2 regions of the Streptomyces sp. NPDC050704 genome follow, and region 2 is predicted to be linked to the other one. Evidence: riboswitches for the same ligand, from Rfam matches in the RefSeq annotation. Region 2 holds a riboswitch; the other holds the start of a gene.
The links. A riboswitch is a leader RNA that binds a small molecule or an ion and turns the genes downstream of it on or off. The one in region 2 is predicted to bind cyclic di-AMP.
Positions count from the first base shown of each region.

Region 1: it holds a riboswitch for cyclic di-AMP, as region 2 does, so the genes downstream of both, AB0I18_RS17400 (transglycosylase family protein) here and AB0I18_RS31210 (LysM peptidoglycan-binding domain-containing M23 family metallopeptidase) in region 2, are expected to answer to the same signal.

Region 1 covers NZ_JBFAHW010000025.1:90,023-95,938, reverse strand. Annotated here, with positions in the region: gene AB0I18_RS17405 (transglycosylase family protein) at 253-1,260, shown strand; cyclic di-AMP (ydaO/yuaA leader) riboswitch at 1,477-1,644, shown strand; gene AB0I18_RS17400 (transglycosylase family protein) at 1,649-2,365, shown strand; gene eno (phosphopyruvate hydratase) at 2,688-3,974, shown strand; gene AB0I18_RS17390 (septum formation initiator family protein) at 4,129-4,605, shown strand; gene AB0I18_RS17385 (DUF501 domain-containing protein) at 4,669-5,211, shown strand; gene AB0I18_RS17380 (Ppx/GppA phosphatase family protein) at 5,208-5,916, shown strand, end outside.
Region 2 covers NZ_JBFAHW010000062.1:26,887-32,802, reverse strand. Annotated here, with positions in the region: gene AB0I18_RS31220 (tyrosine-protein phosphatase) at 1-615, opposite strand, end outside; gene AB0I18_RS31215 (alpha-galactosidase) at 784-2,865, shown strand; cyclic di-AMP (ydaO/yuaA leader) riboswitch at 3,161-3,326, shown strand; gene AB0I18_RS31210 (LysM peptidoglycan-binding domain-containing M23 family metallopeptidase) at 3,330-4,274, shown strand; gene AB0I18_RS31205 (DUF6250 domain-containing protein) at 4,528-5,244, shown strand; gene AB0I18_RS31200 (SGNH/GDSL hydrolase family protein) at 5,389-5,916, shown strand, end outside.

The sequences.
Region 1 (5,916 bases), on a different contig from region 2:
GCGTTTCGCTACGGCCGGTCAGTGCGCGTCACCGCAGGTCAGAACTGACGGTCCCTCAACTTTGTGACTTTCACGTGATCTCCCCTGCATCGACTTGTGACAAGAGTTCGAATGCCTATACCTTCCCCACCAATGCGGCCGGTCCCATCAGCCGCAGGAGTCACAAGCGCGGTTCTCCGTTGTGCGCAGTCCCCTGCTGCGCCCGGTTCCCCGCTGTGTCGAATCCCTTGCTGTCACGCGAAAGGCAACCGCATGCTCTCCGGGAACGGTCGTCACCGTCGCCCCCGTCAGGCTCCGGCTCTTCTCGTCGCGGCGGGTGTGACCGGATCGGCCATCGCCATCCCCCTGCTCGGCGCGACCGGCGCGAGCGCCGCCAGCGGTACGACCTGGGACGCGGTCGCGGACTGCGAGAGCGGCGGCTCGTGGAGCGCCAACTCCGGCAACGGGTACTACGGCGGACTCCAGATGACCCAGGAGACCTGGGAGCAGTTCGGCGGCCTGGACTACGCGCCGAGTGCCGACCAGGCCAGCCGTTCGCAGCAGATAGCCGTCGCCGAGAAGGTCCTCGCGGGCAAGGGTACGAGCGCCTGGGCGACCTGCAGTCTCGTCGCGGGCCTGTCGCAGGACTCCGAGTCGGCCGATGTCGACACGGGTGTCCTGGACGACTCCGCCTCCCCGTCGACCGACTCGGGCACGACATCGGGTGAAACCGGCGGAAATGACACGAAGTCAGGCGACTCGGCTGGATCGGGTGAGCCGGACAAGTCCGACTCGTCCACCGGTGGCGACGCCACGAGTGCACCCGACAGCGACACCAGTGGCGACTCACAGTCTTCGGACAGCTCTTCCACAGGCGACGCGACGGGCACGACCGACGCGACAGGCACGGCGAAGAGTGACGACTCGGACAAGTCGGCCCAGAACGGCGACGCTTCGACCGGCACGGACACGGGGGCCGACAGCGGCGCGGACGACGGCGCGACCTCCGGCCGTCACCGCGGCGGCAGCGCCGACGAGAACGCCACCGGATCCCGTACGGACGACTCGTCCGGCCGGCATGCCTCGCGCGATGACAGCGCCTCGCGTGAAGCCGCCGACGGCTCGTACATCGTCCGTGCCGGAGACAGTCTCTGGGAGATCGCCGACTCCCTTGGGGTCAACGGCGGATGGCGCGAGCTCTACGCCGCGAACAAGGCGTCCGTCGGCGCCGATCCGGATCTCATCGTTCCCGGTCAGAGCCTCGAACTCGACAGCGAGTGACGGACGGGTCATCGGCGACCAAGCCGCCGAATCGGGCGAAAAGCAGCGGTAGTTCGCGGCGAATGTCCCGTTTGGTGAAAATGAGAGATGGATCTCAAGGACCCTGATCGTCTTTGAAATTCGGCGGATCGCGTGTCTACGGTCGTGACCGCTCGCCACTGGTGAGCCCCGACGGTCGCACGCCGAATCCTGCCAACGGCCGTACGGGAACAGTCGTCGCGTAAAGCGCCGTAGGCAGGAGCGGGGGACCCAAGGTAAGTGCCGGACCCGGTCGTTGAGGCCAGGTACGGCTTGGGGTTAAGCCGCGTGACAACGTCACGCGGCCGGGCAACTCACTCGGCCCGAACCCGACAGCTCACCTCGCAGGCGTCGGTGAGGGGATCACTTCATGCTGCTTTCCGGCAAGGGCAAGCACCGCCGCCCGTCCAAGGCCACCCGTATCGCCACGCTCGCCGGTGTCACCACCGCCGCTGTGGCCGTCCCGCTGATGGGCGCCACGGGAGCCTCCGCCGCCACCGCCTCCGAGTGGGACACCGTCGCCCAGTGCGAGTCCGGCGGCAACTGGTCCATCAATACCGGCAACGGCTACTACGGCGGCCTGCAGTTCTCAGCCTCCACCTGGGCCGCGTACGGCGGCACGCAGTACGCCTCCACGGCCAACCAGGCCTCCAAGTCCCAGCAGATAGCCATCGCCGAGAAGGTCCTCGCGGGCCAGGGCAAGGGTGCCTGGCCGAGCTGTGGCGTGGGCCTGTCCGGCGCCTCGTACAACGGTGGCGCGGCCTCCTCCGGCTCCGGTTCCTCGAACTCGGGCTCCGGTCAGAGCTCCACGCAGTCGCAGCCGCAGCAGAACACGCAGTCCTCGGAGGAGCGTTCCTCGCGCTCCCAGGAGCGTCCGGCCGCGAAGCAGAAGACCGTCAAGACCCCGACCGGCAAGAAGGTCAAGAAGGGCGACGGCGAGTACAAGGTCGTCAAGGGCGACACCCTCAGCGAGATCGCCGCCAAGGAGAACGTCAAGGGCGGCTGGCAGAAGCTGTTCAAGCTGAACGACGACATCGTCGACGACGCCGACTTCATCTTCCCGGGCCAGCAGCTGCACCTCAGCTGACAGAGCCGGCAGAACTGACAACAGGCTCACAGCTGAACCACGGCCCATCCCCATCCGTGGTCTCCATAGTGGAGGCCACGTGAGGGCCACCCCCCGTCCCCCAACGGGCTCCCCGCTCCGGTGCGTGTTCCCCCGTACGCACCGGAGCGGGGCTTTTTGTTCCCAGAAGGAACAATGTTTACCCTCAGTTCCGTCCACGGGGTGGCCGGGAGGCCGGCCAATCCCCCCGGGGCGGTTAGGCTCATGTCGCGGAGTCATCACCGCTCTGTAAACAACCGGGCCCCCGCGGCCCGGCGTATCCCGCGTCACATCCCATAAGGAGATGCTCGTGCCGTCCATCGACGTCGTCGTAGCCCGGGAAATCCTGGACTCCCGAGGCAACCCCACGGTCGAGGTCGAGGTCGGCCTCGACGACGGCAGCACGGGTCGTGCCGCCGTTCCGTCCGGCGCCTCCACCGGTGCCTTCGAGGCTGTTGAGCTCCGTGACGGAGACGCCAACCGCTACCTCGGCAAGGGTGTCGAGAAGGCCGTCCTCGCCGTCATCGAGCAGATCGGCCCGGAGCTCGTCGGCTACGACGCCACCGAGCAGCGGCTGATCGACCAGGCGATGATCGACCTGGACGCCACGGACAACAAGGGCTCGCTGGGCGCCAACGCCATCCTCGGCGTCTCCCTCGCCGTCGCGCACGCCGCCTCCGAGGCCAGCGACCTGCCGCTGTTCCGCTACCTGGGCGGCCCGAACGCGCACCTGCTGCCGGTCCCGATGATGAACATCCTCAACGGTGGGTCGCACGCCGACTCCAACGTCGACATCCAGGAGTTCATGATCGCCCCGATCGGCGCGGAGTCCTTCTCCGAGGCGCTGCGCTGGGGCGCCGAGGTCTACCACACCCTCAAGAAGGTGCTGAAGACCAAGGGCCTGTCCACCGGCCTCGGCGACGAGGGCGGCTTCGCGCCGAACCTGGAGTCGAACCGCGCCGCGCTCGACCTCATCCTCGAAGCGATCAAGGAGGCCGGTTACGTTCCCGGCCAGCAGATCGCCCTCGCCCTCGACGTCGCCGCCTCCGAGTTCTACAAGGACGGCAAGTACCAGTTCGAGGGCAAGGAGCGCTCGGCCGCCGAGATGACCGAGTACTACGAGGAGCTCGTGGCCTCGTACCCGCTCGTCTCCATCGAGGACCCGCTGTACGAGGACGACTGGGCCGGCTGGAACGTCATCACCGAGAAGCTCGGCGACAAGGTCCAGATCGTCGGCGACGACCTCTTCGTCACCAACCCGGAGCGCCTCGCCCGCGGCATCGAGGAGGGCTCCGCGAACGCCCTGCTCGTCAAGGTGAACCAGATCGGCTCGCTGACCGAGACGCTGGACGCCGTCGAGATGGCCCAGCGCAACGGCTTCAAGTGCATGATGTCCCACCGCTCCGGCGAGACCGAGGACGTCACCATCGCCGACCTCGCCGTCGCGGTGAACTGCGGCCAGATCAAGACCGGCGCCCCGGCCCGCTCGGACCGCGTCGCCAAGTACAACCAGCTGCTGCGCATCGAGGAGATCCTCGACGACGCCGCGGTGTACGCGGGCCGCAGTGCCTTCCCGCGCTACAAGGGCTGAGCCGACCGCAAGGACTGAGCCGACTGCTTGGAAAGGGTCGCAGCCCCGTCGTACGTACGTCCCCGTACCCGGTCCCGTACCGTGTGCGGGGACGTACGCACGTGACGGGCTCGCAGACCGTTGCAGACGGGTTTGTATCGGGGAGGCGGGACAGATGGCCGTGAAGGACCGTGACCGGTTCTCCACCGCGACCAGGCTGCGGCTGCTCGGTGAGCAGACCGCCGAGCGTGTCTACCGCTCGCAGACCAAGCGCCAGGCCCGCCGCTCGCGGCTGACCGGCCGGGCCGCGCTCCTCGCCCTGGTCCTCTGCACGCTCGTCGTCGCGCTCGCGTACCCCATAAGGCAGTACGTCTCCCAGCGCGCCGAGATCGCCGACCTCCAGCGGGAGCGGGAGCAGGCCCGCGAGCGGGTCGAGCAGCTGCGCGACTCCAAGGCGCGGTGGCAGGACGACGCGTACGCCGAGCAGCGCATCCGGGAGCGGCTGCACTATGTGATGCCGGGCGAGACCGGCTACATCGTGATCGACCCCGACGCGGCGAAGCAGACGCGTACGGATCAGACGGCGGCCGACCGTGCCTGGTACGCCAACGTCTGGGACGGCGTCGACAAGGCCGACGCCTCCGACCGGTGAACCAACTTGACCCGCTGACTTGAACCGCTGATTTGAACTGACTAGAGAGACTTACGCACAGGCATGCAAACGCCCCCGCCGCCCACTCCGCGCACCGAGCCCACCGACGAGGACGTCGAGGCCTTCAAGCAGCAGCTCGGGCGGCCGCCGCGCGGGCTGCGCGCGATCGCTCACCGCTGTCCGTGCGGGCAGCCGGACGTCGTCGAGACGGCGCCCCGGCTGCCGGACGGGACTCCGTTCCCGACGACGTACTACCTGACGTGTCCTCGGGCCGCCTCCGCCATCGGCACGCTGGAGGCGAACGGGGTCATGAAGGAGATGACGGACCGGCTCGCGACGGATGCCGGGCTGGCCGCCGCGTACCGGGCCGCCCACGAGGACTACATCGCGCGCCGCGACTCCATCGAGGTCCTCGAAGGGTTTCCGAGCGCGGGGGGTATGCCGGACCGGGTCAAGTGCCTGCATGTGCTGGTGGCGCACTCCCTGGCGGCGGGGCCCGGTGTGAACCCGCTCGGCGACGAGGCGATCGCGATGCTGCCGGAATGGTGGCGCAAGGGGACGTGCGTGGTGTCGGCGACGAACACGACAGGAGCCCACACCCCATGACTCGCGTCGCCGCCATCGACTGCGGTACGAACTCGATCCGACTCCTCGTCGCGGACGCCGACCCGGCGACGGGTGAGCTCGTCGACCTGGACCGGCGGATGACGATCGTCCGGCTCGGGCAGGGTGTCGACCGGACGGGACGGCTGGCGCCCGAGGCGCTGGAGCGGACCTTCGCCGCCTGCCGCGAGTACGCGGCGATCATCAAGGAGCACGGCGCGGAGCGCACCCGCTTCGTCGCCACCTCCGCCTCCCGCGACGCCGAGAACCGGGAGGACTTCGTACGGGGAGTCCTGGACATCCTGGGCGTCGAACCCGAGGTGATCTCCGGCGACCAGGAGGCGGAGTTCTCGTTCACGGGCGCCACCAGGGAACTGACCGGACGCGACGACCTGGCCAAGCCCTACCTCGTCGTGGACATCGGCGGCGGTTCGACCGAGTTCGTGGTCGGCGACGACCGCGTGCGCGGCGCCCGCTCGGTCGACATCGGCTGCGTACGGATGACGGAACGGCACCTCGTACGGGACGGCGTGGTCACCGACCCGCCGGCCCCGGAGCAGATCCGGGCGATCCGCGCCGACATCGAGGCGGCCCTGGACCTCGCCGAGCAGGCCGTTCCACTGCGTGAGGCGCACACGCTGGTCGGCCTCGCGGGGTCCGTCACGACGATCTCGGCGATCGCCCTGGGCCTGCCGGAGTACGACTCGG
Region 2 (5,916 bases):
GGCCGAGGAGCTGCTGCGGTGGACCTTGTAGCGGCGGTGCGCCGCGTTCGACTCCAGGTAGTCCGCCTCGATGGCCTCGCGCTCGACGCCGAGGGCGAGGAGCGTCACGGCTATGGAGAGGCCGGCGCGGTCCTTGCCCGCGGCACAGTGCATCAGCGCCGGGGCACTGTCCTCGGCCAGCGAGTGCAGCACCTGGGAGTGCTCGGCGGTGCGCTCCTTGATGATCGAGCGGTAGGAAGTGATCATCCGGTCGGCGCCCTTGCCGTTCGCGAGGATCGAGCGCAACTGGTCCAGGTCGCCGTCGCGGACCATGGTCCAGAACTCGGCGCCGTGCGCCGGGTCGGTCAGCGGCAGATTCACGTTCCGCACGCCCGGCAGCTCGACGTCGGGCCCCTCCAGCTTCTGGTCCGCGGCATTGCGGAAGTCGAAGATCGTGTGCAGACCGAGGGAGGTGAGGAACGCGGCGTCCTCCTCCGTCGCGTGCGCGAGGTGGCCGCTGCGGAACAGCCGCCCGTACGCCACCCGTCGGCCGTCCACCGTCGGCAGGCCGCCCACATCTCGGAAGTTGCGCACTCCAGCCAGTTCGGGCTCGGTCGACGGGACCTGCTGCGTCACGGGGCTCCTCCAGTTCGACCGCCGACGCGGCTCGTCGGCGAGGTGCGCTCTCGACGATACGACATGGGTTCGTAGGCCATTGAGTTGTCCACAGGCGGTGCCCACGAGGGACGTAGGTCATGATGGTGTTCGTACTTGAGCGTGCCTGTTCGGATATGTGAGGGCTTGATGGTGGAGATCGGCGCAGACGGTCGTACGTGGCTTCTTTCGGGACCCACGAGTAGTTACGCCCTGCGGCTCGGCGCGGACGACGAGCTGCTGCATCTGCACTGGGGTCCGAGGATCGCCCTTGCCGACGCCGAGGCACTCGCGGCGCGCCCCGGGCCGGAGTACTGGCCCTTCGAGTCGCCGCTCGACGGCCACGAGGAGTACCCCGTCGAGGGCGGCCCGCGTTTCGTGCGGCCCGCGCTGTCCGTCCGTACGGAGGAGCGGCGCGGCACGGAGTGGCGCTTCGAGGCGTACGAGGCCGAGGGCGACGAGCTGCGGCTGCGGTTCTCCGACTCCGGGCTCGGCATCACGCTGCACTACCGGATGCGGGCCGCGAGCGATGTCGTCGAGCGGTGGGTGACGCTCTCCAACGAAGGGCCCGCCCTGGAGGTCCTGCGCGCCGACTCCGCGACCTGGACGCTGCCGCACCGCGACAACTGGCGGCTCTCCCAGCTGCACGGGCGGTGGGCGGCGGAGTCCCGGCTCGTGCGCTCCGACCTCACCTACGGTGAGAAGCTCATCGGCAGCAGGCGCGGTCACACCGGGCACCAGCACCTGCCGTGGGTCGCGCTGGACGTCGAGGGCGCGGCGACCGAGGAGCACGGCGAGGTCTACGGCTGCGCCCTCGCCTGGTCCGGGTCCTGGCGCATCGCCGTGGCCCACCTCCCGGACGCGCGCGTGCAGATCACCGGCGGGGCCGGATACGACGACTCGGGGCTGCTGCGGCTGGAGCCGGGGGAGAGCTTCGTCACGCCCGTCTTCGCGGGACTGTGGAGCGACGGCGGCTTCGGCGGGGCGAGCCGAGCCTGGCACGCGTACCAGCGCGCGTACGTGATCCCGGACGCCGACCAGGACCGGCCCGTGCTCTACAACTCCTGGGAGGCCACCGAGTTCGACATCTCCGAGGAGCAGCAGCGGGCGCTCGCGCGGCGGGCCGCCGCGATGGGAGTGGAGCTGTTCGTCGTCGACGACGGCTGGTTCGGGGCGCGGACCAGCGACCGGGCCGGACTAGGCGACTGGACGCCCAACCCGGACCGCTTCCCGGCCGGGCTCAAGCCGCTCGCCGACGACGTACACGCCCTGGGGATGCGGTTCGGCATCTGGGTCGAGCCCGAGATGGTCAACCCGGACAGCGAGCTGTACCGCGCGCATCCCGACTGGGTGCAGTTCCAGCCGGGACGAAAGAGGACGGAGCTGCGCAATCAGCTCGTCCTGAACCTCGCTCGCGAAGATGTCCAGGAGTACCTGTGGAAGCAGCTCGACACGCTGCTCTCCAGTGCACCCATCGACTACGTGAAGTGGGACTTCAACCGCTGCTTCACGGACGCCGGATGGCCGGGCGAGCCGTACCCGCAGAAGCTCTGGGTTGACCACGTGGACGCCTTGTACGGCCTGTTGGACCGGCTGCGGGCGGCCCATCCTGGAGTGGCCTTCGAGTCCTGCTCGGGCGGTGGCGGCCGGATCGACCTCGGCGTCATGGCGCGTACGGACCAGGTGTGGACCTCCGACAACACCGACCCGCTCGACCGGCTCGCCATCCAGTACGGTTTCAGCCAGGTGCACCCGGCCCGGGTCATGGCCGCCTGGGTCACCGACAGTCCCAACGTCCAGCTCAACGGGCGCGTCAGCTCGCTGCGCTTCCGCTTCGTGAGTGCGATGGCCGGAGTGCTCGGGGTGGGCGGCGACCTGACCGAGTGGAGCGACGAGGAGCTGGCCGAGGCACGGACGTGGGTGGAGCTCTACAAGGAGATCCGGCCCGTCGTGCAGCGCGGTGACCTCCACCGGCTGCGGGCGCCCGAGGGCGGGCTCAGCGCCGTGCAGTACGTCCTCGGCGGCGAGGCCGTCGTCCTCGCCTGGCTCCAGGCCCAGCACTACGGTGAGCCGGTCGCGCCGGTGCGACTGCGGGGCCTCGACCCGGCGGCGGAGTACGAATGCCTCGAAACGGGTGAAGTCCACCGGGGTTCGGTGCTGTTGCATCACGGGCTGCGGACCGGGCTGCGCGGGGACCTTGATGCGGTAGTCATCCGCCTGCGCCGTATGTGACTGTTGTGTCCTTATTGGAGCCTTCGTTCCAACTCGCTCTGGAACGAAGGCTCCTGGGGTTGCGGCGCGTGAGCAGCGTCATATTGATGACGGTCCGCTGTCGCCATGTTCACGTAATTCACCCGTGTTTCCAGGGATTTAAGAAATGGTCGCGATCTGCCATTTACGCAGGGTGACTGACATTTCGGGCATGGATCAAGAGAACGGTGCGCACAGGAAACACCAAAGGTTGTCCCTGCCTCCACGGGTCGCTTACGTTCGCCACCAATCCGGACGGACGCCCAATCCTGCCGCCGCCCGGAATCCGCTCACCCACCCGAAACGGCAGGAGCGGGGGACCCACAGGTAAGACGCCTGTTCCGGTCTCCGGAACGGCTAGGGGTTAAGCCGTGCGAAAGCGCGGCCGGGCATCTCCAGCTCGCACCCGACAGCTCACCCCGCAGGCGCCGGAGAGGAAATTCGTCATGCCCGCGAAGGGTAAGCACCGCCGTCCCAAGTCCCAGCGTTTCACCCGCTCCATCGCCGTCGCCGGAACCGGTGGCGCCGCACTCGCCCTGCCGCTGCTGGGGGCGACCGGTGCGAACGCCGCGACTTCGCAGTCCGCCGCCGACTCCGTTGCGAATACCTCGAATGTCCTGAGCCGGTCCACTGTTTCGGACAAGGCCGCCGAAGCCGCGCCGATCGCCGCCGAGAAGAAGGCCGCCGAGAAGAAGGCGACGACCAAGACGTATGCGGTCCGGGCGGGTGACTACCTCTCGAAGATCGCCGACGAGCAGGATGTCAACGGCGGCTGGAAGAAGCTGTACGAGGACAACCGCACGACGATCGGCGGCGACCCGGGACTCATCCACCCGGGCCTGAAGCTGACGATCGGCGGGAAGGCCGCGGCTGACACCAGCTCCGGTTCCCGTGCCGATTCCGGCTCCGGCTCTGCCAAGGCCCCCCAGCCGTCCGCGAAGAAGCCGACCACGACCACCAAGGCCGCGGACACCGCCAGTGCCTCCGGGTTCGCCCTGCCGGTCGCGGGTGCGTCCGTCGGGACCCCGTACAAGATGTCCGGCAGCATGTGGTCCAGCGGCTACCACACCGGTGTCGACTTCTCCGTCCCGACCGGCACCTCGCTCAAGTCCGTGGGCGCCGGCACGGTCGTCTCGGCCGGCTGGGGCGGTGCGTACGGCAACCAGGTCGTCATCAAGCTCAACGACGGCTTCTACGCCCAGTACGCCCACCTGTCCTCCCTCTCCGTGTCGGCCGGGCAGACCGTGACCGGGGGCCAGCAGGTCGGCCTCTCGGGCGCGACCGGCAACGTCACGGGACCGCACCTGCACTTCGAGATCCGCACCACGCCGGACTACGGCTCGGACGTGGACCCGATGGCGTACCTCCGCTCGAAGGGCGTCTCCGTCTGACGCCCCGCTCGCCACGCGCGGGCCGGACCAACCGGCTCGTCTCCGAAGGCCGGACCCCACGATCCCCGGGGTCCGGCCTCCGGCGTTCGCGGGAACGATCGGGACGCGGGCGTGCCGCGGGCGGCCGAGCTGAACCGCGATCGACGTATTGCGGGCGTGTGGCGTGGCGGCGCGAGGTCTCGACAGGAGCGGGGCAGTGGGGACAGAGTGATCTCCGCAAGCGCTTTCTATGGGTCTTCGGAGGAGCCGCTTCATGACGACCACACGCAGAGCATTCGGAGCCCTGGCGGCCGGTGCCGCCCTCGTGGCACTCGCCCCCGCCCAAGGGGCGAGCGCGGCGGCCCGCCACGGCCGGGGGTGGCTCATCGCCCGTGACGACTTCCGGCACGGCCTCGGCCAGTGGGCGACCGAACTGCAGGACGGCGGCAGCGTCACCGCCTCCCGGGGCGTCCTGGAGATCGACGTGCCCAGCGGGGCGACGGTCTGGTTCAAGCGCCGGCTGCGGGGGCCGTACGTCATCGAGTACACCGCCACGCCGGTCTCCGCGGGCGGGGCGAACGACCGGGTGTCCGACCTCAACAACTTCTGGAACGCCACCGACGTGCGTTCCCCCGGCGACCTGTTCGCGACGGAACGCGGCGGGGCGCTCCCCGAGTACGACTACCTCAAGACGTACTACTCCGGGTACGGCGCGAACTACAACACGACCACGCGGCTGCGCCGTTACGTGGGCGAGGCGGGCGTGCGACCGCTGGTCCTCGACTACACGGAGCCGCTGCTCACGGCCAACGAGCCCCATCGCGTCCGGATCGTCTCGAACGGTTCGACGGTCCAGTGGTGGAACAACGGCAGGCTCGTCTTCGACTACGTGGACCCGGAGCCCTACACGAGCGGGCACTTCGCGTTCCGGACCGTCTGGAGCCATTTCAGGATCACGGACTTCCGGGTGTGGCGGGGCAACGACTCCTGATGAGGCCTTATTCCGGGGTTGACCAACACTTGACGAGTGGCTTATCTCACCGCGCGTCAACCCTTTCCTACGGTCGCGTAGCTCACAACCGAAGGGGAATCATGGGCCGATGTGGCAGACGATTCGAAGTATGACAACACATCAGTGATCGGGTCGTACGTAGCGGTGGGGGACAGCTTCACCGAAGGCGTCGGCGACCCCGGCCCCGACGGGGCGCTGGTCGGCTGGGCGGACCGGTTCGCGGTGCTTCTCGCGGACCGGCGGCCCGAGGGCGACTTCGGCTACACCAACCTCGCCGTCCGCGGGAAACTGCTCGACCAGATCGTCGAGGACCAACTGCGGCGGGCCAAGGAGCTCTCGCCGGATCTGGTCTCCTTCTGCGCGGGCGGCAACGACATCCTCCGGCCGGGCACCGACCCCGACGAGGTCGCGGAGCGCTTCGAACGTGCCGTCGTGGAGCTCACGTCGGCCGTCGGCACGGTGCTCGTGACCACCGGCTTCGACACCCGTGGCATCCCCGTGCTCAAGCACCTGCGCGGCAAGATCGCCACGTACAACGGGCATGTACGGGCCATCGCCGACCGGTACGGCTGTCCCGTCCTCGACCTGTGGTCCCTCAGGACCATCCAGGACCGGCGGGCCTGGGACGGCGACCGGCTCCACCTGTCGCCC